Regions from separate parts of the Ensifer sp. 38_S197 genome, predicted to be linked through region 1. Evidence: riboswitches for the same ligand, from Rfam matches in the RefSeq annotation. Region 1 holds a riboswitch; the other holds the start of a gene.
What was found. Region 1 has a riboswitch for S-adenosylmethionine ahead of AC1Z3V_RS19735 (O-succinylhomoserine sulfhydrylase). Riboswitches for the same ligand answer to the same signal wherever they lie in the genome.
Positions count from the first base shown of each region.

Region 2: linked by a shared signal. The riboswitch ahead of metA (homoserine O-acetyltransferase MetA) and the one ahead of AC1Z3V_RS19735 (O-succinylhomoserine sulfhydrylase) in region 1 are both predicted to bind S-adenosylmethionine.

Region 1 is NZ_JBXOVZ010000002.1:1,355,823-1,370,282, reverse strand. It holds gene AC1Z3V_RS19755 (tellurite resistance TerB family protein) at 1-379, shown strand, start outside; gene AC1Z3V_RS19750 (transporter substrate-binding domain-containing protein) at 418-1,251, opposite strand; tRNA gene AC1Z3V_RS19745 (tRNA-Gly) at 1,395-1,469, opposite strand; gene AC1Z3V_RS19740 (2'-deoxycytidine 5'-triphosphate deaminase) at 1,552-2,649, opposite strand; SAM riboswitch at 2,724-2,802, shown strand; gene AC1Z3V_RS19735 (O-succinylhomoserine sulfhydrylase) at 2,847-4,031, shown strand; gene apaG (Co2+/Mg2+ efflux protein ApaG) at 4,255-4,647, shown strand; gene AC1Z3V_RS19725 (Hsp33 family molecular chaperone) at 4,750-5,763, opposite strand; gene argF (ornithine carbamoyltransferase) at 6,060-6,977, opposite strand; gene AC1Z3V_RS19715 (aspartate aminotransferase family protein) at 7,081-8,280, opposite strand; gene AC1Z3V_RS19710 (GcrA family cell cycle regulator) at 8,702-9,223, shown strand; gene phoB (phosphate regulon transcriptional regulator PhoB) at 9,292-9,975, opposite strand; gene phoU (phosphate signaling complex protein PhoU) at 10,178-10,891, opposite strand; gene pstB (phosphate ABC transporter ATP-binding protein PstB) at 10,942-11,757, opposite strand; gene pstA (phosphate ABC transporter permease PstA) at 11,771-13,093, opposite strand; gene pstC (phosphate ABC transporter permease subunit PstC) at 13,090-14,460, opposite strand, start outside.
Region 2 is NZ_JBXOVZ010000002.1:624,778-639,237, reverse strand. It holds gene AC1Z3V_RS16345 (FtsK/SpoIIIE family DNA translocase) at 1-49, opposite strand, end outside; gene AC1Z3V_RS16340 (ammonium transporter) at 281-1,702, opposite strand; gene AC1Z3V_RS16335 (P-II family nitrogen regulator) at 1,730-2,068, opposite strand; partial or broken gene tesB (acyl-CoA thioesterase II) at 2,303-3,188, opposite strand; gene AC1Z3V_RS16325 (ubiquinone biosynthesis hydroxylase) at 3,274-4,488, shown strand; gene AC1Z3V_RS16320 (Trm112 family protein) at 4,732-4,920, opposite strand; gene AC1Z3V_RS16315 (LON peptidase substrate-binding domain-containing protein) at 4,936-5,616, opposite strand; gene trxA (thioredoxin) at 5,830-6,798, opposite strand; gene AC1Z3V_RS16305 (prolyl-tRNA synthetase associated domain-containing protein) at 6,857-7,366, opposite strand; tRNA gene AC1Z3V_RS16300 (tRNA-Gly) at 7,619-7,693, shown strand; gene AC1Z3V_RS16295 (aldose epimerase family protein) at 7,884-8,900, opposite strand; gene AC1Z3V_RS16290 (vWA domain-containing protein) at 9,042-10,226, opposite strand; gene metA (homoserine O-acetyltransferase MetA) at 10,237-11,163, opposite strand; SAM riboswitch at 11,225-11,302, opposite strand; gene AC1Z3V_RS16280 (NUDIX hydrolase) at 11,531-11,956, opposite strand; gene AC1Z3V_RS16275 (AAA family ATPase) at 11,953-12,792, opposite strand; gene AC1Z3V_RS16270 (RidA family protein) at 13,071-13,451, opposite strand; gene leuD (3-isopropylmalate dehydratase small subunit) at 13,462-14,067, opposite strand; gene AC1Z3V_RS16260 (VOC family protein) at 14,219-14,460, opposite strand, start outside.

The DNA.
Region 1 (14,460 bases):
CGTCTATGTCATGGTGATGATGTCGGCGGTCGACCGCGAGATGAGCGACGACGAATTCGCCCGCATCGGCCGGCTTGTGCAGTTCCTGCCCGTTTTCGACGGATTCGACGAGAACCAGCTCGTCCAGATCGGCCACGAATGCTCCGCCCAGCTCGCGGCTCCCGAGGGCCTGGACATCGTCCTGGAGATCGTGCGTGAGGCGCTGCCGGAAAAATTCCATGAGACCGCCTATGCGCTTGCCGTCGAAATCGCCGCGGCGGACCAGCGCATTCGCAACGAAGAGATCCGGCTGCTGCAATTGCTGCGCGATCGCCTGGGTCTCGACAAGCTCACCTGTGCGGCTATCGAGCGCGGTGCGCTTGTCCGCTTCCGCCGGTAGTGCCTTCAATTGCTGGCGGTCACAACCCCACCTGGCGCTCAGTAAATGCCATTCGGGAAGTAGCGCAGGTAGATTTCCTCGAGCCGGCCGCTGCGTGACAGCGCCAGCAGCGCGTGGTCGATAGCCTGGGTCAGGGCCGGTTCGGATTTTCGGTTCATGATCGTCAGGCCTTCGCCGAGAAAGCGCTGCGAGAAATAGGCGCCATCAACGAGCGCGCAGCAGCCGCCGGCAGTCGCGCCTGAGACCCAGAAGGAAAGCTGCAAGCCGTCGGAAAAGACCGCCGGCACCTCACCTTTCTGCAGAGCGGTCAGCATGGCGTCGCGATCCGGGAAGACCTTGGCCTCGATCTTCGGGAAGAACGCCTTGAACATGGCCTCATGCGTCGTCCCCGCCACGACACCGACGGATTTTCTCCTGAGGTCCTGCGGACCCGCCACGGCGCCGGCCGCCTTGGAATTGATGGCGAAGCGCGCCGGAAGCCGCATGAAGGCACGCGAGAAACCAAAGCGCTGGCGCAGTTCCGGGCCGACGGCGATGCCGGCGGCAACAGCTTCGCCTTGCCCCTGCTCCAGCGCCGGCAGAAGTTCCGCATAAGTGACGGCCTGGATCTGGCATTTGGCTTCGATGTCGAGTTCGCGGCAGATCTCGCGCACGAGGTCGACGTGAAAACCGGAGAGCTTGCCTGACTGGTCGATGAAGTTGAACGGCGGAAAGTCCACGGTCGTCAGAAAGCGCAAGCGGGCAAGGCCCGTAAGATCGGGCTTGGCGATGCGTTCGCGCGCATCGAACAGAATGGGCAGGTCCTTGGGCTGTGCCGCCAGCGGCGTTGCGATCAAGGACGCGCAAAGGGCAATCAGGGAAAGAAATCTCATGGGCAGCGGGCCGGCACGTCTCATGTGGCAAGGGGCGGCCCTTAGAACCGCTTGATGATTCATCGCGTACCAAGTTATCCGTCGCGATCGCAACTGGCCATAGCCTCTAGAAGTACGAGGCAACACAAAGGATCAGCGAGAATTGGAGCGGGTGATCGGGATCGAACCGACGACATCAAGCTTGGGAAGCTGGCGTTCTACCACTGAACTACACCCGCGAGACTTGGGAAATTTCCCGAACCGCGACGATCTGTCAAGGACCCTTGCGCGGTATTGCATGAGGGTCCCGTGCAAAATCGCCTACTCGGCGCGGAAATGCTTCGAAAGCTTCAGGCCCTGCGCCTGGTAGTTGGAGCCGACGCCGAGGCCGTAGAGACCATCGGGACGTTCCAGCATGTGTTCATAGATCAGCCGGCCGACGATCTGCCCATGCTCGAGGATGAACGGCACCTCGTGGCTGCGGACTTCCAGAACGGCGCGGCTGCCGCTGCCGCCGGCAGACGCATGGCCGAAGCCCGGATCGAAAAAGCCGGCGTAGTGCACGCGGAATTCGCCCACCAGCGGATCGAACGGCGTCATCTCGGCCGCATAAAGCGGCGGCACATGCACCGCTTCGCGCGAGACGAGGATGTAGAACTCGTCCGGATCGAGGATCAGCTCGTCGCGGCCGCGGCTGTAGAGCGGCTCCCAAAAGTCGAAGATCGCGTGCTGCGCCTTCTTGTCGACGTCGATGACCGCCGTGTGGTGCTTGCCACGGTAGCCGATCAGGCCATCCGGGCCGGTGCCCTTGAGATCGATCGAGAGCGCAATGCCGCCGCCGCTGACATTCGGGCGCTCGCTCGCCACTAGAACGTCGCTCTCGTGCAGCGCCAGCAACTCCTGCTCCGAGAGCAGCGACTGCCCCATACGGAAGCGGATCTGCGACAGGCGCGAACCGCGGCGCACGACGATCGGGAAGGTGCGCGGGCTGATTTCGAGATAGAGCGGACCGCTGTAGCCGGCCGGGATCTTATCGAATTCCTGGGCACGGTCGGTGATGACGCGGGTGAAGATGTCGAGGCGGCCGGTCGAGCTTTTCGGATTGGCCGAGGCCGACATGCCCGCAGGCAGCGCCAGGCTTTCCATCAGCGGCACGATGTAGACGCAGCCGGTTTCCAGCACCGCGCCGTCGGTCAGATCGACCACATGCAGCTTCAGCCGGTCAAGCTTGTCGGCGACGAGATGTGATGGGCCAGGCATGAAGCTCGCGCGGACGCGGAAGGCCTTGGCGCCTAGGCGCAGGTCGAGGCTTGCCGGTTGGATCTGATCGGCATCCAGCGGCCTCTCGCTCTTCAGGCGTCCCGTTTCGAACAGCGCGGCGATCGCGCGGTCGGCCAAAATCCCAGTGTCGCGGCCCATTGCAGTCCTCTTTCCAGTTGCGAGACAAAACCAAACTCCGGGAATTGACGCAAGCGCACCCAAGCAGTATTGGAGCTTTATCCCGTGGTGATTTGGCCGGTCGGCTTGCAGCCACGTTAAACAAGTAGCTAAAAAGGCCGGGTGTCAAACCGGCCCTTCACGCGGCCGGTTTTTTTGTTTTTGAAAGTGATCGTCACATGAGCAAAAACTGGCGCCCGGCAACGCAACTGGTCCATGGCGGAACCACCCGCTCGCAGCACGGCGAAACCTCCGAAGCGATCTTCCTGACTCAGGGCTTCGTCTACGAAACGTCGGAAGCGGCCGAAGCCCGCTTCAAGGGCGAGACCGAGGGCTTCATCTATGCCCGCTACGGCAGCCCGACCAACGACATGTTCGAAAAGCGCATGTGCATGCTGGAAGGCGCCGAAGACGCGCGCGCCACGGCCTCGGGCATGGCTGCCGTTTCCGCGGCGATCCTGTGCCAGTTGAAGGCCGGCGACCACATCGTTGCCGCGCGCGCGCTCTTCGGCTCCTGCCGCTGGGTGGTCGAGACGCTCGCGCCGAAATACGGCATCGAATGCACGCTGGTCGACGGCCGCGATCTCGCAAACTGGGAAAAGGCGATTCAGAAGAACACCAAGGTCTTCTTCCTCGAAAGCCCGACCAACCCGACGCTCGAGGTGATCGATATCGCCGGCGTGGCGAGGCTCGCCAACCAGATCGGCGCGAAGGTCGTCGTCGACAACGTGTTCGCGACCCCGCTCTTCCAGAAGCCGCTGGAACTCGGCGCCCATATCGTCGTCTACTCCGCCACGAAGCACATCGATGGCCAGGGTCGTTGCCTCGGCGGCGTCGTGCTTTCCGACAAGGAATGGATCAACGAGAACCTGCACGACTACTTCCGCCACACGGGCCCGGCCATGTCGCCGTTCAATGCCTGGACGCTGCTGAAGGGTATCGAGACCCTGCCGCTGCGCGTACGCCAGCAGACGGAAACCGCACGCCGCGTCGCCGACTTCCTGGCAGAGCAGCCGCAGGTGGCCAAGGTCATCTACCCCGGCCGCAAGGATCACCCGCAGGCCGATATCATTGCCAAGCAGATGACCGGCGGTTCCACCCTCGTCGCCTTTGAACTGAAGGGCGGCAAGGACGCAGCCTTCGCGCTGCAGAATGCGCTTGAGATCGTTCGCATCTCCAACAACCTCGGCGACAGCAAGAGCCTGATCACCCATCCGGCAACGACGACGCACAAGAACCTCACCGACGAGGCCCGCGAAGAACTCGGCATTTCCGCCGGCACGGTGCGCTTCTCCGCGGGGATCGAAGACAGCGAGGACGTTGTCGAGGATTTTGCCCGCGCGCTGAAGGCCGTCAAGGCCTAACCCCGCCGAAACATACGGCCGCCGCAGCAGGCGGCGGCCGTCGATCCCTTGCGGCAGATCTCCGCGTTACGCAGCGGCGGCAGCGGGAACGAGGGGGCTCAAACACCCGCTCATGAGGCCGCAAGCCATTGCCCCAGAATGGGTACGCACAATCTTGCCGTTATTCTTGACGAAACCATCTTGCTGTAGAATACCCTGAAAGACCTGAAGCAAGGTGTTGCCCATGTATCGCGCTTTGACCCGCGACATAGAAGTTACGGTGGAGCCGTACTATCTCGAAGAGCAGTCGGATCCTGATGACGGCCGCTATGTCTGGGGCTATCGCATCGTCATTTCCAACCATTCCGATGCAGCCGTGCGGCTGATGACCCGCTACTGGCATATCACGGACGAGAACGGGCAGGTCGACGAAGTCAGCGGCCCCGGCGTGATCGGCGAGCAGCCGCTGCTCAATCCCGGCGATACCTACGAATATTCATCGGGCTGCCCGCTGGATACGCCATCGGGCGTGATGTTCGGCCACTACAGCATGGAATCGGAAGGCGGAGAGACCTTCAACGTGGCCATCCCCGCCTTCTCGCTCGATTCACCGGGGCTCGTGCGCACCCTGAACTAAAGCATGTCGCGCAAAAGTGTGCAGTGGCTTTGCGATAACGACATGCGAAATATCAAGGGCTTAAAGCGCAAGGAGCGAATCTGAAAGATCGCGAAGCGCGCTTTAGTTTGTCCGGAGTGACGCCCGCTCCTGCGGACGCACTTCGCTGGCTTCGAAACGGTAGGTCGTCGAGCAGAATTCGCAGGTGACCTTCACGACGCCATCCTCGATGGTGCTTTCGAGATCATCCGCTTCCAGATTGGCGAGCACCGAACGGAGCTTCTCGCGCGAGCAGCTGCAACGGTCATAGACCGCCTGCGGCTCATAGACGCGCACGCCGCGCTCGTGGAACAGCCGGTAGAGCAAACGTTCGGTTCCGACCGTCGGGTCCGTCAGCTCGTCGGTGTCGATCGTCTCGACCATCACCTTGGCTTCCGCCCAGTGATCGTCATCCTCGACGACGCTTTCGCCGTTGTCGCCATCGCCGCCGGAGAGATCAGGCTGGCGCATGCGCTCGGGCGCTTCCGGCAGGAACTGCGCGACCATGCCGCCGGCGCGCCAGCGATGGCGCGGCTTGCCGTTCTCATCGCGGTCGAGCAGCTCGGCGACGCCGAGCCTGACCTTGGTCGGGATCTGCTCCGATTGGCGGAAGTAGACGCCGGCGATTTCTTCCAGCGTGGCGCCGTCAAGTGCGACGATGCCCTGGTAGCGCTGGGTATGAGCGCCCTGGTCGATGGTAAAGGCGAGCACGCCCTTGCCGAGCAGTTCATGCGAAAGGGTGCGGCCATCCTTTTCGGCGGCGGCCAGCGCATCCGCATCGTAGCGGGCATAGGCGCGCACGCGGTCCGGCGTCGAGAAATCGGCGACGACGAGATCGACCGGGCCGTCTCCTTGCGTCTGGACGATCAGCTTGCCTTCGAACTTCAGCGAGGTGCCGAGAAGCACCGTCAACACGATGGTTTCGGCAACGAGCCGCGCGACGGGAAGCGGATAATTGTGGCGCTCCAGAATTGCGTCCAGCATCGGGCCGAGTTGCACGGCGCGGCCGCGCACATCGAGGCCTTCCACCTGGAAAGGCACGACGTGATCGTCACCGGCAAAGTCGAATTCACCAAGCCCTGGTGTCATGTCAGTCATGTCTTGCTCCTTGCATCAGCCAACTGCGTTGCGCCCGGGACATTCGTATCCTCCCGGCGCAACGTGCCCGCTGTCTCAATTGATCCCGCAATGAACGGATAGTCCATCGGGTATGTGCCGTTCGCCAACGCGCCGCGCACAACCCGTTGCAGTCGGCGCTTCACCGTTGTCAGGAGCGCCCCACATGCCGCCTAGATCGTGTCGCGCGGCGGCGATGTCAATAGCCCGCCCTCGCGCAGCAGCTACTGAAGGGCTGCGCCAGCGCGCACCACGCAGCATCCGTGCCGGCAAGGGGCTTAGACAAGCCCCATGCACCAGGCGATGATCGACTTCTGCGCATGCAGGCGGTTTTCGGCCTCGTCGAAGACGACCGACTGCGGACCGTCGATCACCTCGTCGGTCACTTCCTCGCCGCGATGCGCCGGCAGGCAATGCATGAACAGCGCATCGGAGGCCGCGTGCTTCATCAGCGCTTCATTGACCTGAAACGGCTGGAACACGTTGTGGCCGCGGGCACGATGCTCCTGGTTCATCGACACCCAGGTGTCGGTGACGACGCAATTGGCGTTGGCCACGGCCTGCTCGGCTTCGTGACACAGCAGGATCTCGCCGCCGTTGTTGCGGGCCCAGTTCAGGATCTTGTCCTGCGGCTCCGAGCCCAGCGGCACAGCCATGTTCATGCGATAGCCGAAACGGGCGGAGCCTTCGATCAGCGAGTGCAGGACGTTGTTGCCGTCACCGGTCCAGGCGATCGTCTTGCCCTTCACCGGTCCGCGATGCTCTTCGAAGGTCATGATGTCGGCCATGATCTGGCAGGGATGGGTATCGTCGGTGAGACCGTTGATGACGGGTACCGTCGCATGCTCCGCCAATTCCAGCAGGCGGCGGTGGTCGGTGGTGCGGATCATGATCGCGTCGACATAGCGCGACAGGACCTTGGCCGTATCGCCGATGGTCTCGGCGCGACCGAGCTGCATCTCCGTGCCCGACAGGAACAGGGTTTCGCCGCCGAGCTGACGCATGCCGACGTCGAAGGACACGCGTGTGCGGGTGGACGGCTTTTCGAAGATCATCGCCAGCATCTTGCCGGCGAGCGGCTTCTCGGCGGTTCCGGCCTTGGTCGCCGCCTTTCGGACGCGGGCGTCGTCGATGATCGTCCGGAGATCGGCGGCCGTCACGGCCGAAAGATCGAGAAAATGTCTGGTGCCTGCCATCGTACTCGGTTCCTGTCTGAAAAATCGATCCGTGGTGCGCCCGCATTCCGCGTGAACGCACGAGGGTCATTCTAACACCCTGTGTCGGCGTCGGTCCTATCCGTTAAGCAGCGGCGTTGCCGCCGGCCTTCCGAACTGCTTCGGCAGCGCGCTCGATGCGCGCAAGGCCCTCGCGCGCTTCCTCCGCCGTCACCGTCAGCGGCGGCAGCAAGCGCAGCACATTGTCGCCCGCCGGCACGGCCAGGAGCTTCTCGGCGCGGATTTCCTTCAAAAGATCGGCCGAGGGGCCCTTTACCTTGATGCCCAGCATCAGGCCGTCGCCGCGGATGTCCTCGATGACGTCCGGGTAGCGGTCTTTCAGCGAGGCGAGTCCCTGGCGGAAGACGAGCGCCACATCGCGCACATGGGCGAGGAAGCCGTCAGCGAGGATGACGTCAAGCACGGCGTTGCCGACGGCCATCGCCAGAGGGTTGCCGCCATAGGTGGAGCCATGCGTGCCCGCCACCATGCCGGCCGCCGCCTCTTCCGTCGCCAGGCAAGCACCGAGCGGGAAGCCGCCGCCGATGCCCTTCGCAACGGCCATGATATCCGGGCGGATGCCCGCCCATTCATGGGCGAAGAGCTTGCCGGTACGGCCGACGCCGGTCTGGACCTCGTCGAGGATCAGGAGCAGGCCGAACTCGTCGCAGAGCGCGCGCAGTTCCTGCAGGAATTCCTTCGTCGCCGGGCGAATGCCGCCCTCGCCCTGGATCGGCTCGATCAGGATCGCGGCGGTCTCTTCGGTGATCGCATTCTTGACGGCCGCGAGGTCGCCGAACGGAACCTGATAGAAGCCCGGGGCCTTTGGTCCGAAACCTTCGATGTACTTCTGCTGGCCCCCGGCGGCGATCGTCGCGATCGTGCGGCCGTGGAAGGCGCCCTCGAAGGTGATGACGTGAAACTTCTCCGGCTGGCCCTTGGCGAAGTGATAGCGCCGCGCCGTCTTGATCGCGCATTCCAGCGCTTCCGCACCGGAATTGGTAAAGAAGACCCGATCGGCGAAAGTGACGGCAGCCAGGCGGCGGCCAAGGCTTTCCTGCCCCGGAACTTCGTAAAGGTTGGAAAGGTGCCAGACCTTCTCGGCCTGCGCCTTCAGCGCCTCGACGAGATGCGGATGCGCGTGGCCGAGCGAGTTCACGGCAACGCCGGCGGCGAAATCGAGGTAACGCGAGCCGTCTTCGGCGATCAACCAGACGCCCTCTCCTCGCTCGAAACGCAACGGCGCGCGCATGTAGGTATCGTAAAGCGGCGTGGTTGCAGTCATGCGAGGCTCTCCTTCACTCCAATCGGCATCGGTACCGCAGCTTCATGCGGCCCGATAAAAATCAAAAATGCCGCCTTTCGGCGGCGCAGGCACTATTCCCATTTCGCACCGCAATGTCAACAAAACCAAGCCTTGCAGCGCGATGGCGAGACCCGTTTCCCTGCGACGAAAAAATCGGCCGGAAGGGCTTGCAAAAATGCAACGCTGATCGAGCAAGTTGGGGAAAACTACGAATTCGATTCGGCGTGATTCCCCGGACTCTTGCCACGGAGTCCAGCGGTCAGTACGTTAACATTCAATTACTAGACGCATGCGGCGGACCTAGTCACCAAAAGAGTTATCGCGTTTGCAACCTCGGGGTTCAGCCGGGGTGCGGTGAGGGATTCTGCCATCCCCAACGCTGAGAACGGAGAGTGCAGAGATGAACTGGACTGACGAGCGGGTGGAGAAACTGAAGAAGCTTTGGTCCGAGGGCCTGAGCGCAAGCCAGATCGCGGCGCAGCTCGGCGGCGTCAGCCGTAACGCTGTCATCGGCAAGGTTCACCGCCTGAGCCTTCCCGGACGCGCCAAGGCTGGCGGCAGCGCCACGGCGGCGGCCCGCCCGAAGCGGCCGACCTCGGCCCCGCGCGCTCCGAACTACGCCTCGCGCGTTTCGACCCGCACCGTTGCCCGTCCGTCCGGCGCCACCGTTCTCAAGGAAGAGATCGAAGTCGATCTCGTGGCCGAGCAGAACTTCAGCATCAGCACGGACGTGGTCGTGCCGATGTCGCGCCGCCTTGAGCTGACCCAGCTCACCGAACGCACCTGCAAGTGGCCGATCGGCGATCCGCTGAAGGAAGAATTCCACTTCTGCGGCAATGACTCGCCGGAGTCCTCGCCCTATTGCAACTTCCATGCACGGCTTGCCTACCAGCCGTCGGCCGAGCGTCGGCGGATGCGCTGAAGCTCCGCACAGGAACAAAAGAAAAGGGGCTGATCGGCCCCTTTTTAATTGCCTGTCGTTGGCCCCTCTCAGCTTTCGAGCGAGTAGCCGGCGCCGCGGACCGTGCGAATGACGTCCGGCATGGTCGAGAAGTTCAACGCCTTGCGCAGGCGGCCGACATGCACGTCGACGGTCCTTTCGTCGACATAGATGTCGTGACCCCAGACGCCATCCAGCAACTGCGAGCGCGAGAAGACCCGGCCCGGAGAGGACATCAGGAACTCGAGCAGGCGGAATTCCGTCGGTCCCAGGCGAACCTCGCGGCTGCGGCGATGAACGCGATGGGTTTCCCTGTCAAGCTCGATGTCGCCGCAGCGCAGCAGCGTCGAGAGCACTTCGGGCTTCGCCCGGCGAAGCATCGCCTTGACGCGAGCCATCAGTTCCGGCGTCGAGAAGGGTTTAACCACGTAGTCGTCGGCACCGGTCGCGAGACCGCGAACGCGCTCGCTTTCCTCGCCGCGCGCCGTCAGCATGATGATCGGCAGCCGCTCCGTCTCCGGGCGCTGGCGCAGCCGACGGCAAAGCTCGATGCCGGAGACGCCGGGCAGCATCCAGTCGAGGATCAGAAGGTCGGGCAGGCGTTCCTGGAGCCGGATCTCCGCCTCGTCACCCCTGAGGATCGTATCGACGTCGAAGCCTTCCGCTTCCAGATTGTAACGCAACAGGACGCTCAGCGCCTCTTCGTCTTCGACCACGGCGATTTTTGGCAACATCAGGTAACGTCTCCTTACCGCGAGCGCCGTGCGGCTCCAGTGGCCGGGCCGGCGCTCAGACACTCTAAATCTGGAGCATTTCCGCGTTTTTCAAAGGCAGTGCGAAAGCCGCATGCTTCAGATACAGGAATTCGGGGCCGCGACCGGAGCCGCGACCAGGTGATATTCACGGGGCATGCATTGCGAACGGCGCGTCTAACGCTCAGTCGTTGACCGAGCCCAACGTCGACGTATTGTCATCCTTCGGACGCTCGCCTTCCGGCTGGGCACCCGTTGCCATGTAATAGATCGTCTCGGCGATATTGGTCGCGTGGTCGCCGATGCGCTCGATGTTCTTGGCGCAGAACAGAAGATGCGTGCAGGGCGTGATGTTGCGCGGGTCTTCCATCATGTAGGTCAGCAGCTCGCGGAACAGCGAGGTGTAGATCGCATCGATCTCCTCGTCCCGCTCGCGAATGCTGTTGGCCTTTTCCGGCGAACGCGAGGCATAGACGTCGAGTACTTCCTTGAGCTGCACCAGGGCAAGCTCGGCGAGGTGCTCGAGACCGCGGGCAAGCTTGCGCGGGATGCCGGAACCGGCGACGGCGATCACGCGCTTGGCGGTGTTCTTGCCGAGGTCGCCGACACGCTCCAGGTCGGAGGCGATGCGGATCGACCCCATGATCTCGCGAAGGTCGGCGGCGACCGGCTGGCGCTTGGCGATCGTGACGATCGCCTTCTCGCCGATCTGGCGCTCGGCATCGTCGAGGATGGTGTCGTCCGAGATCACCTTCTGCGCCAGAGCCAGGTCGGAATTGACCAGGGCGCGAACGGATTCGGCGACCATCTGCTCGGCGAGACCGCCCATTTCCGAGATGCGGCGCGTCAGGTACTTCAGTTCTTCGTCATAGGCGGACATGATATGCATGGACATGATCGTCGATCCTTGCGGGCGCTTTCCAGTTACTGTTGCAGCCGTCATTGGCCTCAGCCGAAGCGGCCCATGATGTAATCCTGGGTGCGCTGGTCATCCGGATTGGTGAACATCTTGTCGGTGTCGTTCTCCTCGACGAGATTGCCGAGGTGGAACATGGCGGTGCGCTGCGACACGCGGGCGGCCTGCTGCATCGAGTGGGTCACGATGACGATCGTGAAGTTCGTGCGCAGTTCGTGGATGAGCTCCTCGACCTTGGCCGTCGCGATCGGGTCGAGGGCCGAACAGGGCTCGTCCATCAGGATGACTTCCGGGCTGACGGCAACGGCGCGCGCGATGCAAAGGCGCTGCTGCTGGCCACCGGAAAGGCCGGTGCCCGGTTCATGCAGGCGATCCTTCACTTCGTTGAACAGGCCGGCTTTCTGCAGGCTGGTTTCGACGATCTCGTCGAAATCCGCCTTGGTGCGGGCAAGCCCGTGGATGCGCGGACCGTAGGCGACGTTGTCGTAGATCGACTTCGGGAACGGGTTCGGCTTCTGGAAGACCATGCCGACGCGGGCGCGCAGCTCGACCACATCGATGGTCGGATCGTAGATGTCGTCCTCATCGAGCGTGATCTTGCCGGTGACACGGCAGTTCTCGATGGTGTCGTTCATACGGTTCAGCGTGCGCAGGAAGGTCGACTTGCCGCAACCGGACGGGCCGATCAGAGCCGTTACCGTATTCTCGCGGATGTTGAGGTTGACGTCGAAAAGCGCCCGCTTCTCGCCGTAGTAGACCGACACATCCTTGCCGATCATCTTGTAGGGCACAGTGTTCATTTTCTGATCCAAGGCCTTCTCGACTGCTGCTTCTGACATGATGTTCATAGAAATTACCTCACTACCAACGGCGCTCAAAGCGACGTCGCAACAGAATGGCGCCAAGGTTCATGACGACGAGGAAGATGAGAAGAATGATGATCGCGCCGGAGGTGCGCTCGACGAAGGCGCGTTCGGCCTCGTTGGCCCACATGTAGATCTGCACTGGCAGCGCCGTCGACGGCTCCATCGGCGAACCGGGATAGTCGACGACGAAGGCGACCATGCCGATCAACAGCAGCGGCGCGGTTTCGCCAAGCGCGTGGGCAAGGCCGATGATCGTACCGGTCAGAATGCCCGGCATCGCCAGCGGCAGAACGTGATGGAAGATGGTCTGCATCTTCGAGGCGCCGAGACCGAGTGCCGCCGAGCGGATGGACGGCGGAACCGCCTTCAGGGCCGCGCGCGTGGCGATGATGATCGTCGGCAACGTCATCAGCGTCAGCACGAAGCCGCCGACGACAGCCGCCGAGCGCGGCATGCCGGCAAAGTTGATGAAGACGGCGAGGCCCAACAGACCGTAGACGATCGACGGAACGGCTGCGAGGTTGTTGATGTTGACCTCGATCAGGTCGGTGAGCCGGTTCTTCGGCGCGAACTCTTCGAGATAGATCGAGGCGGCAACGCCGATCGGCAGCGACAGCGCGAGCACGATCATCATCATGTAGAACGAGCCGAGGGCGGCGACGCCGACGCCCGCCGCTTCAGGACGGCTGGAGGCGCCGAAGATGAAGATGCCGGTGTTGAAGCTCTTTTTCAGGATACCGGCCTCGGCAAGCTGGTTCATCCAGGTGACCTGCTGGTCCTTGACCTTACGCTTGCTCTCTTCGACCTTGAGGTCGATCTGCCCCTTGTAGGCGGAGTCGATGTTGGCTTCTGCCAGCAGGGTGACCGGAACGGTCTTGCCGATGATGGACGGATCCGCCACGACCATGTCGCGCAGCAGCGTACGGGAGCTCGCAGAGACCATGTCGGTCGCCTGCTTGACCAGCGGCCGCTTGCTCGCATCGATGCCGAGCTGCTTGACGAGCGCCTCGCGCACCAGCAGCGGATAGTTGGCAGTCATCAGCACCTTGCTGTCGCTCGTGCGTTCGCCCTTGGGGTCGATGACCTTTTCGGTGAATTCGATCGGCAGCGTGATCGTCGTCTGCTGGAACGCGGTATAGCCGTTGGAAATGACGGTCCACAGCAGCAGCGCCAGGAAGAAGAGACCGATGCTGATGGCGGCAATGCCGTAGGCGCGGAACCGGCGCTCGGCGGCATAACGGCGCTTGATGCCGATATCACGCTTGGCGGATGCGGGACGGGCGGAAATCCGGACGGTCGGGGAAGCGATGTCGGTCATTCGTACTGTTCCCGGTATTTGCGCACGATGTAGAGCGCGTAAATGTTGAGGCCGAGCGTGATGACGAAGAGCGTGATGCCCAGTGCGAAGGCGACCAGCGTCTGCGGCGAGGTGAACTCGAGGTCGCCCGTCAACTGGTTGACGATCTTCACGGTCACCGTCGTCATCGGCTCGAAGGGATTGAGCTGCATGCGGGCTGCGACACCGGCCGCCAGCACCACGATCATCGTTTCGCCGACGGCGCGGGACGCGGTCAGAAGCAGCGCGCCGACAATGCCCGGAAGGGCTGCCGGAAGGATGACCTTCTTCACCGTTTCCGAGCGGGTGGCGCCGAGGCCCAGCGACCCGTCACGCAGCGCGCGCGGCACCTGGGTGATGATGTCGTCGGAAAGCGACGATACGAACGGGATCAGCATGATGCCCATGACGATGCCGGCGGTGACCACGCTCTGCGCCTGGATGAAGTTCTGGTAGTTGCCGGTGACAAGACCGTTGAGCTGCGCCGAGATGTCACGCAGGAACGGGCCGACGGTCACCAGTGCGAAGAAACCGTAGACGATGGTCGGGATGCCGGCGAGCACTTCGAGCAGCGGCTTTGCGGTCGAACGCAAGCGCGGGCTTGCATATTCCGCCATGTAGATGGCCGCGAAGAGACCGATCGGCACCGCGAACAGCATGGCGACGAAGGCGATGTAGAGCGTGCCTGCGAGAAGCGGCAGAAGGCCGAACTGACCGGAGGCGCCACCGCTGCCGGCTGCAGCGAAACGCGGATCCCAAACCGTGCCGAAGAAGAACTCGAACGGCGAGACCATGGTGAAAAAGCGACCGGCTTCCGACAGCATCGAGGCGACAATACCGACGGTCGTCAGGATGGCGATCGAAGACGCGACGATCAGCGAGCCGAGAATGACCCGCTCGACCTGGTTGCGCGCACGGAAGCGGGTGGCAATGTTGCGGATGGCGTAGATGCCGCCGGCGATCGCGACCAGCAGAACGGCGGCCGTCATGAACCAGCGATTGGCAACAGTCATCGCGTTGAAATGCTGGGCGACGGTGACCATGTAGGGCTCGCCTTCGCCCGCAAGGGCAACGCCCTTGGATGCGAGCGTCGAGCGAAGATTGGCGTTACCGCTTTCGAGCGCCGAAAGCTCCTCGCCGCTCAAGCGCAGCAGGCCGCCGGCAACGGATTTGACCTGGCCGAGCGCGAGCTGAACAGCGGCCGCACCCTGGCTCTGGACAGTATCCGGCAGGGCGGCGCGCGTGCTTCCGTCGATATAGATGGGTGCCGCAATCAGCCAGGTGCCGAGAACGAGCGCCGCCGGCAGCATCGCCCAGATGGCGACGTAGCTACCGTGGTAGCCCGGCAA
Region 2 (14,460 bases), 730 kb from region 1:
CGAACCGGTTGGAACGGCTGTCAAGCGTTGCCGGATTGCTTCTGCTCATATTGCCTGCTGCCCGTGTCGATCTCTAGGGCACATTGCGTGCCATGGAATCAACCTAAGCGGAGTACGGTTAATGCGACATTAACCATGCGTAGTTGCCGCTAAAATAGCGGCGCCTGTCCTGAAGATCCGTACGAAAAAGGCCCGGATCTTGCGATCCGGGCCAAAGGCGATCCGCAAAGACGGATCGCGACGGGACTTGGGTGGCGCCCTTTGTGGCGCCACGATGCGCTTAGCTGGCGTGGTATGCGGCTTCGCCGTGGGACGAGAGGTCGAGGCCTTCGCGTTCGGCTTCGACCGAGACACGCAGGCCGACGATCGAATCGACGATCTTGAAGATGATGAACGAACCGATACCGGACCAGACCACGGTGACAAGGACGCCCTTGAGCTGTGCCAAGACCTGGGTTGCGGTGCCGGCATAACCGGCTGCGAAGTCGGCCGTCGAATAATCGACGATGCCGGCGCCGCCGAGGGCCGGGTTGACGAGGATGCCGGTGGCAATCGCGCCGAGGATGCCGCCGACGCCATGAACGCCGAAGACGTCGAGGCTGTCGTCGTAGTTGAACTTGTTCTTCACGACGTCGACGAAGAAGTAGCAGACCGGGGAGACGATGAAGCCGAGCACGATCGCGCCCATCGGTCCGGCGAAGCCGGCAGCCGGCGTGACGGCGACGAGGCCGGCCACGGCACCGGACGCTGCACCGAGCATCGAGGCCTTGCCGCGCACGAGCGTCTCGACGACGGCCCAGGAGATGATGGCGGCGGCGGTTGCGAGGAAGGTGTTGATCATCGCGAGGGCGGCATAGGCGTTGGCCTCGAGGTTGGAGCCGGCATTGAAGCCGAACCAGCCGACCCAGAGCAGCGACGCGCCGACCATCGTGAGCGTCATCGAGTGCGGCGCCATGATTTCCTTCTTATAGCCGGTGCGCTTGCCGAGCAGGATGGCACCGACGAGGCCGGCGATGCCAGCGTTGATGTGAACCACCGTGCCGCCGGCGAAGTCGATCGCACCGAAGGAGAAGATCAGGCCGGTCGGAGCCGTGTAAGCGCTCGGGCCGCCCCAGAACCAGACCATGTGGGCGATCGGGAAGTAGACGAAGGTGACCCAGAGAATGACGAACAGCACGACGGCCGAAAAGCGGATGCGTTCGGCGAAGGCACCGACGATCAGCGCCGGCGTGATGCAGGCAAAGGTCATCTGGAAGACGACGAAAACATATTCGGGGATGAACACACCCTTGGAGAAGCTCTCGGCGAGCGTGGTCGTGTCGACGCCGGCGAGGAACATCTTCGACAGGCCGCCGACGAACAGGTTGAGCGAGCCGCCGTCCGTGAAGGCCAGTGAATAACCGTAGGTGACCCAGATGATCATGACGATCGCGGTGATCATCAGAACCTGCATCAGCACGGACAGCATGTTCTTTGCCCGCACCAGGCCGCCATAGAAGAGGGCAAGACCGGGAACCGTCATGAGGAGAACGAGGATGGTGGACAAGAGCATCCAGGTAGTATCGCCCTTGTCCGGAACCGGTACGGCTGCAGCCGCTGCGGCCGGAGCCGCTTCCTGCGCGAAGGCAACGGCCGGCGCAAGCAGGGCGGCGGTGAGTGCGCCCAGGCGTCCAAGAGAGGTGGAAAGCTTAAGTGATGACATCGAGGAGTGCTCCCTGAACGGCGTGATTTACAACGCTTCTGAATCGGTTTCGCCGGTGCGGATGCGCACGGCATGGTCAATGGCGTAGACGAAGATCTTGCCGTCGCCGATCTGGCCGGTCTTAGCGGCGGCCGCGATCGCTTCCACGGCCTTGTCGACGAGTTCCGAGGCAACGGCGATTTCGACCTTCAGCTTCGGCAGGAAGCTTACGGCATATTCGGTGCCGCGATAGATTTCGGTATGTCCCTTCTGGCGGCCGTAGCCTTTGACTTCGGTTACGGTCAGGCCCTGGATGCCGACAGCAGTGAGGGCTTCGCGAACCTCATCGAGCTTGAACGGCTTGATAATGGCCATCACAATTTTCATCTGGTTTCATCCTTGTTCGCCTCCGGCGGAGGCCGTCTCTCCTTGCTGCGGAGCGCCAGAGCGCCGTGCAACCGGACAATGACATTCAAGGGGCGTGCCAGATTCAGACGCTTGAGCTAAGCAAATGAAAAACAACGGGAAAAACGAAAGCCGCAGCACGGATGCTGCGGTGCAATAGAAAATCGTCAATTTAGAAGGTCAAAAAATAGGCAGATTATAGAATCTGCTTGTTTTCTATTCAGATGCCTTTTTCCGGATCAGCCCTTCCTGGGCGACAGAGGCGATCAGCACGCCGGAACGCGTAAAAAGGCTGCCTCTGGTCATCCCGCGGGCACCATGTGCACTCGGACTGTCCTGGGTATAGAGCAGCCAGTCGTCCATCTTGCAGGGACGATGGAACCACATGGCGTGATCGAGGCTTGCGACCTGCAGGTTCCGATCGAAGACCGAAGTGCCGTGCGCATAGAGCGAGGTGTCGAGCAGGGTCATGTCGGAGAGATAGGCAAGGATGGCCGCCTGGATATGGCGCTCGTCCGGAACGGTGCCGACCGCCTTGACCCAAACGTCCTGGATCGGCTTGCCGTCGTCGCGGGTAAAATAGTGGTGCAGCGAGGCCGGGCGGATTTCGATCGGCCGCGGCCGCTCCCAGTAGCGCCGGATCGCTTCCGGCGCATGGACGAGGAATTTCTCCTTCAGTTCCTGTTCGCCCGGCAAGGTCTCGGGCATCGGCAGCTTCGGCATCTCGATCTGGTGGTCGAACCCGTCCTCGTCGTACTGGAACGAGGCGGACATCGAGAAGATCGCCTTGCCGTGCTGAATGGCGACCACACGGCGGGTGGCGAAGCTCGAAGCCGTCGCGGATACGGTCGACCTCGTAGATGATCGGCACCGACGGATCGCCCGGCCGCATGAAATAGGCGTGCAGCGAATGGACGAAGCGGTCGGCGTCGACGGTCCGCTGGGCCGCCACCAGCGCCTGGCCGATGACCTGGCCGCCGAACACGCGCTGCCAGCCGACCTGCGGGCTCAAGCCCCGGAACAGGTTTTCCTCCAGCTTCTCGAGATCGAGAATGGCAAGCAGCGCATCCATGGGCGTGGCGGTGTCGGTGGGGCGCGACATTTCGGCAGTCTCCGATGGTAGGAACGTCGATGGCATTGATCTATATAGACATAAAACGATGCTCAAGTGCGACGGGAGAAAGCGGATGCTCGATGTCTTGATTGCCGGTGGCGGCTATGTCGGCCTTTCGCTCGCCGTTTCCCTGAAGAAGGCCGCGCCGCATCTGAGCGTTATGGTCATCGACGGCGCGCCGGAAGGCGCCTGGAAGAAGGACCAGCGCGCCTCGGCGGTTGCGTCGGCTGCCGAGCGCATGCTCGACGTGCTCGGGGTCTGGGATCAGATCGCGCCGGAGGCGGAGCCGATCCGCCGGATGGTGATTACCGATTCGAAGGCGGCCGATCCGGTGCGCCCGGTGTTCCTGACCTTTGATGGCGACGGCGGCGATGGCCGGCCCTTCGCCCACATGGTGCCGAACACGGCGATGGTCGGCGCGCTGCGCGGAGCATGCGAGGAACTCGGCGTCGTCAATCGCCAGTCGACGATGGTCGAAAGCTTCAAGAGCGGCGACCATGCGGTCGACGTCACGCTTGCCGGCGGCGAAAAGCTGGAAGCGCGCCTGCTTGTGGCCTGTGACGGCGTGCGCTCCAAGCTGCGTGATGCCGCCGGCATCAAGACGGTCGAGTTCGACTACGGTCAGTCCGGCATCGTCACGACGGTCGAGCACGAGCGGCCGCACGACGGCACGGCGGAGGAGCATTTCCTGCCGGCCGGTCCGTTTGCGACGCTGCCGCTCAAGAACAATCGCTCGTCACTGGTCTGGACCGAGCGCACCGAGGACGCCGAACGGCTGGTCAAGGGCGACGATTTCCTGTTCGAAGAGGAGCTGGAGCGCCGTTTTGGCCACAAGCTCGGGCATCTGAAGGTGGTCGGCGGACGGCGGGCCTTTCCGCTCGGCCTGACGCTCGCCCGCGATTTCGTCAAGCCGCGCTTTGCCCTTGCCGGCGATGCGGCCCACGGTATTCATCCGATCTCGGGACAGGGGCTCAATCTCGGCTTCAAGGACGTCGCCGCTCTGGCGGAAACGATCGTCGAGGCGGACCGCCTCGGGCTCGACATCGGCTCGCTCGCCGTGCTCGAGCGCTACCAGAGCTGGCGGCGTTTCGACACCTTCCGCATGGGGGTGACGACCGACGTGCTCAACCGGCTGTTTTCCAACGACATCACCCCGGTCCGTATCGCCCGCGATTTCGGCCTCGGTATCGTCGATCGCTTGCCGTCGCTGAAGAATTTCTTCATCCGCCAGGCCGCCGGCATCGCCGGTGAGACCGATCCGCGGCTGCTGTCGGGTCAGCCGATCTGAACAGCGACCTTGGGATTGCCCCTCACCCTAACCCTCTCCCCGCAGGCAGGGAGAGGGGACGAGATCTACTCTTTGCGTCGCCGCCATGCGCGACCAGACAGCAAGCAAGCGGCGGTTTGACTTTTCAGGTGCGAGCGCGCCACGCGTTTCCTTCTCCCCGCCCTTCGGGGAGAAGGTGGCCGGCAGGCCGATGAGGGCAACTGCGAAATCTCGCGTTCGTCAAATCGGCCGAGCCGTGCGACCTCAATCCTCGATCTTGCGCGCTTCCGAGACCAGCATGATCGGCACGCCGTCGCGGATCGGATAGGCGAGGCGGGCCTTTTCCGAGACGAGTTCGTTGGCTTCGGCGTGGTAGCTCAAGCGGCCCTTCGTCAGCGGGCAGACGAGCAGCTCAAGCAGTTTCGGGTCGACCTTGCTGGCGTTGATATCCATGATCCGTCGCTCGCTTCACTGCAGGATGCTGTCCATATCGCCGAAGTCGCGCGCGAGCACGATCTCGGTGATGGCGATCAGGGTTTCCGCGCGTGTCTTGAGGTCGGGTGCTTCGAGCAGCGCCTGTTTTTCGGCGGGGCCATAGGGCGACATCATCGCCATGGAATTGACCAGGGTGCGGTTGCTCGCCCGTTCGACGCTTTCCCAATCGGCCTTGAGCTTGTTGGCTTCGAGATAGGCCTTGAAGGCGGCAAGCAGAGCCGCCCGGTCGACGAGGGTTTCATCATCGCGGTTCTCGAGATCGGCGGCAAAGGGGCCGATGCGGAAACGGCGGTAACCGCGCGTGCCGCCGACCTCCGAAAACAGCCGGTAGCGGCAGACCCCGGTGAGCGAGGTGATGTAGCGGCCGTCGCCGGTCTCGGCGAAGGAGGTGATGCGGCCGATGCAACCGACCTCGCAGAGCGCCTGCGTCGGGCCGGTGGCCGTCTCGTTTCGGCCTTCGCAGAAGGAAGGCTGCACGATGCCGATCAGGCGGTTGCCGGAAAGCGCGTCATCGAGCATCGCGAGATAGCGCGGCTCGAAGATGTTGAGCGGAAGCTGGGCACCGGGAAGCAGCAAGGCACCGGTCAGCGGAAACACCGGAATGATCTCCGGCAAGTCCTGAGGACCGAGATAGCGTGCATTTCCGACGTGCATGTTCCGATAGACCCTGAAGGTATCCGCTCTTGCCCCGCCAAGGAAGCGTGGTCACCAGACCAAAAGATGGTGCATTCCCCAAAAATCTCAAGAGACACGCACATCGATCTTCATGAGTGAATGCGGATCGTGATCAGGTACGCATAAAAAAGGGCACCGATGGCGCCCTTTATACCTGAGCAATGCCCGAATATCTAAGCAATGCCCGACGGTTCAGGAGAACAGGATCGACGAGAGCTTGCGTCGCGCGGCGACCGTTGCCGGATCCTTCGGTCCCCAGACCTCGAAGAAGGACAGGAGTTCGCGCCGGGCGCCGTCGTCCTCGAAGCCGCGATCGCGCTTCATGATCGTCAGCAGGTGGTCGGCGGCAGCCGTCCGGTCGCCTTCGACGTTGCGGATCTTGGCAAGCAGCATGCGCGCCTCGTGATCGTCGGGGTTTGCCGCAAGGCGCCGCTCGAACTCGTCGGGATCGCCAAGCTTGCGGGCTTCTTCGATCTGGTCGAGTTTCTTGCCGATCGCTGCAATGCCCGCGTCCTTGGCGAGATCTTCCGGCAGGCCGGAAAGAGCCTCTCGGGCTTCGGCGAGCTGGCCGAGGGTGATCATGCAATCGACCATGCCGGCGATCGCCACGACATTTTCGGGGTCGGCCTGAAGCACGGCGCCGTAGAGGCCTGCGGCGTTCTGGGCATCGCCGGCATCGAGCAGCGCCTTGGCATCGGTGAGTACGGCTTCGATCTCGGCCTTGCTGTCGTCGACGGCGGGGCCGGCGATCTTTTCGATGAATTGCTTGATCTGGCTTTCCGGCACCGCGCCCATGAAGCCGTCGACCGGTCGTCCGCCGACGAAGGCGATGACGGCGGGGATCGACTGGATGCCGAGCTGGCCGGCGATCGAAGGATGATCGTCGATGTTCATCTTGACGAGCTTGACGCGGCCCGCGGCTTCCGTGACCACCTTTTCGATGACCGGCGTGAGCTGCTTGCAGGGGCCGCACCAGGGTGCCCAGAAATCGACGAGAACCGGCTGCTGGCGGGAGGCCTCGAGCACGTCCTTGGCAAAGTTGGCGGTGGTGGTTTCCTTGATCAGGTCACCGTTCGACGCGGCCGCCGGCTTGCCGAAGGAGGCCGAGCCCGTCATCTGAGTGCCGAAAGACCCTGCATAGGGATTGTCGCTGCCCGTCATTCTTCTCTCCTCGCCGGCTCGCCGGCCGGCTTACTGCATTCGCGCCAAAGATCGTATGTCAGGCCGTGACTTTCAAGACAAGCGGTTCGTGTCCGGTCGCTTCCATGAAGCGCAGCAGATCCCTGGACGCAATCGAGGTCGTCGCGTCATTCGAGAGCGGATGGCAGTTGACGATGTCGAACTTCATCAACTCCTCGTCGAGGATCATCTTGACGTTGCCGCCGGTGTCGTTGATCGCGCCGAAGGCGGTGACGGCTCCCGGAATGACGCCCAGATATTCCATCAGCTTTTCCGGCTTGCCGAAGGAGACCCGGCTCGCCGCACCGATCACCTGGTGAACGGTCTTCAGGTCCACTGTCGCATGCTCCTCGACGGTGAGCAGGAAATAGTTGTCCGTCTTGTCCTTCACGAAAAGGTTTTTCGTGTGGCCGCCGGGGATCTCATCACGCAGCGCCACCAATTCGGCGACGGTGAATACCGGCTCATGGTTCTTGGTTTTATGCTCGATCCCAAGTCCGTCGAGAAAACGAAAGAGGTCTTCGGCGGTCTTTGGCTGTGATTCACTCATGATTCTCATCCCTTGGGCGTTCGTTTTCGATCCTGCTTTAGGGGAGAAGCCCGTCAGCGCGCAATCTCACAGGCGGCGACGATGACCGAAAACGCGGCATTTCCGGGCTTTGCGGGAGGTCTCCAAAAAAATATTCGATTTCTCGTCATTTCCCTGTTGCATTCCAAAATCGCTTAGGCCATATACCGCCCGTCGCCGCAAGACAGCGTCGACGCCACGGTCCACCGACTACCCCCGGGCCGCGGAAAATGAGCGGGTGTAGCTCAGGGGTAGAGCACAACCTTGCCAAGGTTGGGGTCGGGCGTTCGAATCGCCTCACCCGCTCCAATTTCTCCCAACCACTTCATTTCATAATTGTTTTGGAAATGAGACGGCCTTTGCCGTAAGGCTCGTTGCACTTCGAGGCCGGCTGCAGCGCCGTGCGAACACGTGCCGAACACGACGCCGGTCCGTTGGGCCGCTCGCTCCCTTCCACTCCTATAGATCGATAGATCGCCAGCGCCCGTGCGGGCCGCACTCAGCTCTTCATGAAGACATAATCCGTCTCCTGCCGGCGGTTCTCGCCGGGGCGAAGCACCGCGCTCGGGAAGCCGGCATGGTTGACGGCGTCCGGCCAGATCTGGGTTTCCAGGCAGAAACCGGCGAAGGGGCCGTAGCGGCGGCCCTCGAGGCCGGGGACGGGGATATTGAGCTTCGCGCCGGTATAAAGCTGCACGCCGGGCTCCGTCGTCAGCACTTCGAGCGTGACGCCGGAATTGATGCTGCGGGCCAGCGCCACCGAGTGTTTCGCCATGGGCTGGTTCGAAAGACAGAAATTGTGGTCGTAGGCGATGCGCTCACCTTCGGTCTGGCGGCGAAGCGGCGTCATTTCCCGGAGATCGAAGGCGGTGCCCTCGACCGCACGGATCTCGCCTGTCGGGATCTGCCGTTCGTTGGTCGGCAGATAATGGTCGGCAGCGATCATGATGTCGTGGCCGAGCGCGTCGGCGCTGCCGTCGAGATTGAAATAGCTGTGCTGGCAGACATTGGCGAGCGTCGGCCGGTCGGTCTCGGTCTCGTAGACGACGCTCAAAACGCCACCGGGCTTCAGCGCGTAGGTGCAGGTGACCTGACAATTGCCCGGATAGCCGGCGCGTCCGTCCGGATCGGTGATGACAAGCGTGACGCTGTCCGCCGTCTGGCGGGTGATCGTCCAGTTGCGCTTACCGATGTTGTCGCTGCCGCCATGCAGGTGCGTGACGCCCTTCTCGTTCAATTCGAGCTGATAGGCCTCGCCGTCGAGGGTGAAGCGTCCGTTTCCGATTCGGTTGGCGCAGCGTCCGGGCGTGGCGCCGAGATAGGGCGAATGGGCGAGATAGCCTTCGAGATCGCTGAAACCGAGCACCAGCGGCGGCTCATGGCCTTCCAGCCGCAGATCCTGGATCACAGAGCCCCAGGTCAGCACATGCGCTGTAAGTCCGCCGCCGGAGAGCACCACACGATGGACCGGCTCGCCGGATGGCAGGTGGCCGAAGATTTCCGTGTTCTGATGCATATTCACCGCTGGCTCCCTCTTCGCGACCGCAGCAACCTGCGTCATTTCCGAGGATGCGGCAACCGGAAATCTCAGTGCAGGGCCACGGCGACCCTGGGGTGCTCTGAAAGACACGCGGCGCTGCAGGATATCGCCGTCATTTCAGCGGGATAATTGCTTGGTGGCGTCCTGCAGGCCGGCGAGCGTCAAAGGGAACATCCGCCCTTCGAACAGCTTTCTCACCATGGCGATCGACTGGGTGTAGCCCCAGTGCTGCTCGGGCACGGGATTGAGCCAGATCGAGCGCGGGAAATGTGCCGTCATGCGCGAGAGCCAGAGCGCGCCGGCCTCGTCGTTCCAATGCTCGACCGAGCCGCCGGGATGGCTGATCTCGTATGGACTCATCGAGGCGTCGCCGACGAAGATCGCGCGATAGTCGCCGCCGAAGGTGCGCAGCACTTCCGTCGTGCGGGTGATGTCGGCGCGCCGGCGCCGGTTGTCCTTCCACAGGCCCTCGTAGATGCAATTGTGGAAGTAGAAATGCTCCATGTGGCGGAACTCACCGCGGGCGGCAGAGAACAGCTCCTCGACGATGCGGATGTGATCGTCCATCGATCCGCCGACATCGAAGAACATCAAAAGCTTCACGGCATTGCGGCGCTCGGGCCGCGTCACCACGTCGAGATAGCCGTGCTCGGCGGTGGCGCGGATCGTGCCGGAAAGGTCGAACTCGTCGGCAGCGCCCTGGCGCACCCAGCGCCGCAGCCTTTTCAGCGCCACCTTGATGTTGCGGGTGCCGAGTTCGACGGTGTCGTCATAATCTCTAAACTCGCGTCGGTCCCAGACTTTGACCGCGCGGCGATGGCGCGACTGGTCCTGGCCGATCCTTATACCTTCGGGATTGTAGCCATAGGCGCCGAAGGGGGAGGTGCCGGCGGTGCCGATCCATTTCGAGCCGCCCTGGTGCCGGCCCTGCTGTTCGCGCAGCCGCTGGCGCAAGGTCTCCATCAGCTTGTCGAAACCGCCGAGCGCTTCGATCAGGCGCTTTTCTTCCTCGGTCAGGTGCTTTTCCGCGAGCTTGCGCAGCCAGTCCTCGGGGATGACGGCTTCTTCACCCGCTTCCATCGGATTGACCGCTTCCAGACCGGAAAAGCAATGCTGGAACACCCGGTCGAAACGGTCGATATGGCGCTCGTCCTTCACCAGCGCCGTGCGCGCCAGGTAGTAGAAGGCTTCGACGTCGAAGGCGGCGATACCCGCCTCCAGCCCCTCGATCAGGGACAGGAATTCCCGGAGCGTCACCGGGACCTTCGCTGCCTTGAGTTCGAGGAAGAAGGGGACGAACATCCGCTAAGCCTCAGTTTTCTCCGGTGCCGATCTCCGAGAGATCGTAGGGCGTCGTCTGGTACATCTCGTTGATCCAGTTGCCGAAGAAGAGATGCGCATGGCTGCGCCAGCGGTTCTGCGGCGGCAGGGTCGAGTCGTTGTGCGGGAAATAGTCGTGCGGCAACTTGATCGGCACGCCGGCATCCACGTCCCGGAAGTATTCGTCCGACAACGAGGTGGAATCATACTCCACGTGGTTGAACATGTAGAGCCGGTTGCCCTTTTTCTCGTGCACGAGGCAGACGCCCATCTCCTTCGATTCCATCAGGATTTCGAGGCTCGGCACCTTGTCGATGTCGGCGCGCCGGACCTCGGTCCAGCGCGAGACCGGGACGGCGAAGTCGTCGGAGAAGCCGTTGAGATAGACGGAGGAGCGGTTGAGATTCTGGTGACGGTAGACGCCGAAGGCCTTCTCGGCGAGCGGGTATTTCGGCACGCCGTGGAAATGGTAGATCGCCGCCATCGCGCCCCAGCAGACATTGAGCGTCGAATGCACGTTGGTCGCCGTCCAGTCGAAGATCTGCTTCAGCTCTTCCCAATAGGTGACGTCCTCGTATTCCAGCGTCTCGACCGGCGCGCCGGTGATGATGAAGCCATCGAACTTGCGGCCCTTCACCTCGTCCCAGGTCTCGTAGAAGGAGAGCAGGTGATCTTCCGAGGTGTTCTTCGCGCGATGGGCACCGATGCGCACCAGCGACAGTTCCACCTGCAGCGGCGAGGCGCCGATCAGGCGCGCCATCTGGATCTCGGTCTTGATCTTGTTGGGCATGAGGTTCAGAAGCCCGATCTGGAGCGGGCGAATATCCTGACGGATCGCCACGGTCTCGGTCATCACCCGCACGCCCTCATGCACGAGGGTTTCGAAAGCGGGCAGTGTATCGGGAATCTTGATGGGCATGGGCTTCCACTCGATCAATACAAAAAAACCGGCGGCGATTGATCGCGACCGGTCCTCGGAAATCCAACTTTCCTCGGCCCTTTAGCGACTTGTTTAACGTGGCTGCAAGCCGGCCGGCCAAATCACCACGGGGAATTTGATAGCGCGACAGGGACGCGGGGGTCAAGAAAAACGATTCGGGGGTGCGATAGACCCCTCATTCCGCTGCCGCGACTTTCTCCCCGCAGGTGGGAAGAAGGAAGGTTGCCAGCCTGCGCTCGGTCCAACACCGCCTGGTTGAACCGGCGGAGCATTCTGGTGATGTCTTGGCTGCTGCGCACGTCCCCTCTCTCCGCTTGCGGCGAGGGGGCTGGGGTGAGGAGCGAATTTACACCAAGTGCAGAGCGTCCCGCATTCCATATCCCAACTGACGCCCCGCCTCGTCGATGCCGAGCCAGAAGAAGCGGAAGCGGATCGGCGGGCCGCCGCTATCCGGCGTCATCTCGCGGTGCAGCCATGTCTGCCACTGCTCTCCAGTAAGGGCGACGTGAAAATAGTGTCGCCGATGGCAGATGGCTCTACCGTCCTTCCAGTAAGAATAGTCCTGCGTGACGAGGTGCGTGAGCGGCTGCGGTGGCGTCAACCCTGTTTCCTCGACGAACTCGCGCGTTGCCGCGACTTCCGGGCTCTCGCCCGGCTCCATCGTGCCACCGGGCACCTGCAGTTCGATCTCCGGAAAGTCCGGCTCGTCGAAGACCAGCAGGCGGCCCTGCCAGGTGGCGTAGATCAGCACCTTGTGCGCGTCCGGGCTCATCCGTCGCGGCGCGCCATGAAGGCGAGGCGCTCGAAGAGGTGGACGTCCTGCTCGTTCTTCAGAAGTGCGCCGTGCAGCTTCGGCAGCATGGTCTTGGCATCGGCCCTGAGATCGGCCGGATCGACTTCGTCGGCGACGAGCAGCCGGATCCAGTCGAGCGCTTCGGAAGTGGAGGGCTTCTTCTTGAGGCCCGGCACCTGGCGGATGTCGTAGAAGGCGGCAAGGGCCGCCGAAAGCAGCGTCTTGCGGATGCCGGGATAGTGCACCTCGACGATGCGGGCGAGCGTTTCGGCATCGGGAAAGCGGATATAGTGGAAGAAGCAGCGGCGGAGAAATGCGTCCGGCAGTTCCTTCTCGTTGTTGGAGGTGATGATGACGATCGGCCGGTGGCGCGCGCTGATCATCTCGCCGGTCTCGTAGACATGGAATTCCATGCGGTCGAGTTCCTGCAGCAGGTCGTTCGGAAACTCGATATCGGCCTTGTCGATCTCGTCGATCAGAAGCACCACGCGCCGGCCCGCCTCGAAGGCCTGCCAGAGCTTGCCCTTGCGGATGTAGTTTTTGACCTCGTTGACGCGTTCGTCGCCGAGCTGGCTGTCCCGCAGGCGCGAGACTGCGTCGTATTCGTAGAGGCCCTGCTGTGCCTTGGTGGTCGACTTGACGCTCCATTCGATGAGTTCGAGATCGAGGGCGGCAGCGATCTGGCGGGCAAGCTCGGTCTTGCCGGTGCCGGGTTCGCCCTTGACGAGCAGCGGCCGCTCCAGCCGGATCGCAGCATTGACGGCGATCATCAGGTCCTTGTCGGCGATATAGTCGGCGGTGCCTTCGAATTGCATGGTCGTCTTCCGGTTCAGCATAGGTCTAGTGGAATGAATTTGACATTTGAGTCCCGTTTTCCGCACGCGCTCAACTCAAATGTCAAATTCGAAAATTCCACTATCATCATAGTGTTACTCGTGGTCCTCAAGATTCCGACATTTGCTCTCGAGGGCGCTGAGATCGCATGCAAATGTCGGAATCAGACCACTAGCAAAGCGATGCCTATGGACTATCGCATATTGGCTTAATTCGGAATCGATTTGAGAGGAGATGGTGCGAGCAGAGGGGCTCGGCGTCAGCCGCGAAGGGCGGTGACTTCGATCTCGATCAGCATTTCCGGGCGGATCAGGTCGCAGACGATCATGGTTGCGGCCGGCCGGATCTCGCCGAAGACTTCGCCGAAGATGGGGAACACCCGATCGGCGAAGCTGGCATCGGTGACGTAATAGTGATTGCGCACCACGTCGGAAAGCGAAAAGCCCGCTTCCTTCAGCGCGCCCTCGATCGTCCTGAGGCAATTGCGCGCCTGCTCCTCCACCGTCTCGGGCATGGTCATGGTGGCATAGTCGTAGCCGGTCGTGCCGGAGACGAAGCACCAGTCGCCCATCGCGACGGCACGCGAATAGCCTGCCGTCTTTTCGAAGGGCGAACCGGAGGAGATGAGCTTGCGCGCCATGTCGCCCGCTTTAGGCCCAGGGACGCGAGGCGCCGACCGACTTCTCAAAACTGTCGATGGCGGTCGCCTTCTCCAGCGTCAGGCCGATATCGTCGAGGCCGTTCAGCAGGCAGTGGCGCTTGAAGGCGTCGATCTCGAACTTGATCGAACCGCCGTCCGGACCGGTGATTTCCTGGGATTCCAGGTCGACCGAAAGGATGGCGTTGGAGCCGCGCGAAGCATCGTCCATCAGCTTGTCGAGGTCGGCCTGGCTGACGACGATCGGCAGAATGCCGTTCTTGAAACAGTTGTTGTAGAAGATATCGGCAAAGGACGTGGAGATCACGCAGCGGATGCCGAAGTCGAGCAGGGCCCAGGGGGCATGTTCGCGCGAGGAGCCGCAGCCGAAGTTGTCGCCGGCAACGAGGATCTTGGCGTTCTGATAGGCGGGCTTGTTGAGCACGAAGTCCGGATTGACCGAGCCATCCTCGTTGTAGCGGGCTTCGGCGAAGAGGCCCTTGCCAAGGCCGGTGCGCTTGATCGTCTTCAGGTAATCCTTCGGAATGATCATGTCCGTGTCGATGTTGACGACGGGGAGGGGTGCTGCGACGCCGGTGAGCTTGACGAATTTTTCCATAACTTCAGGCCTTCGATTTCAGAAGAATGTTGCGTAGCGTTTAGAGCAGTTCTACGCAGAAATGAAGGAAAATCTGTCCAACACGCGTCGTCGGGCGGGTGAAAATGCCCGCCCGCCCAAAGTTCCGTCCGGATTTCGTCGCCGGTAAGGGTCAGCCTGCTTTCACCGGGCTGTTCATTGCCCAGAGAACGCCGAAGGGATCGCGAACCTGACCATAGCGGTCGCCCCAGAACATCACCTCGACCGGCGTCACCACTTCCGCGCCGGCGGCGACCGCGCGGTCCCACCAGGCATCGATGTCGTCGACGGTGAGCGTCAGGGTGAAGGCCTGCGGCTTTTCGAGCGGATGGCCGTATTCCGGATAGGCATCGGCCAGCATCAGCGAGCTGCCGT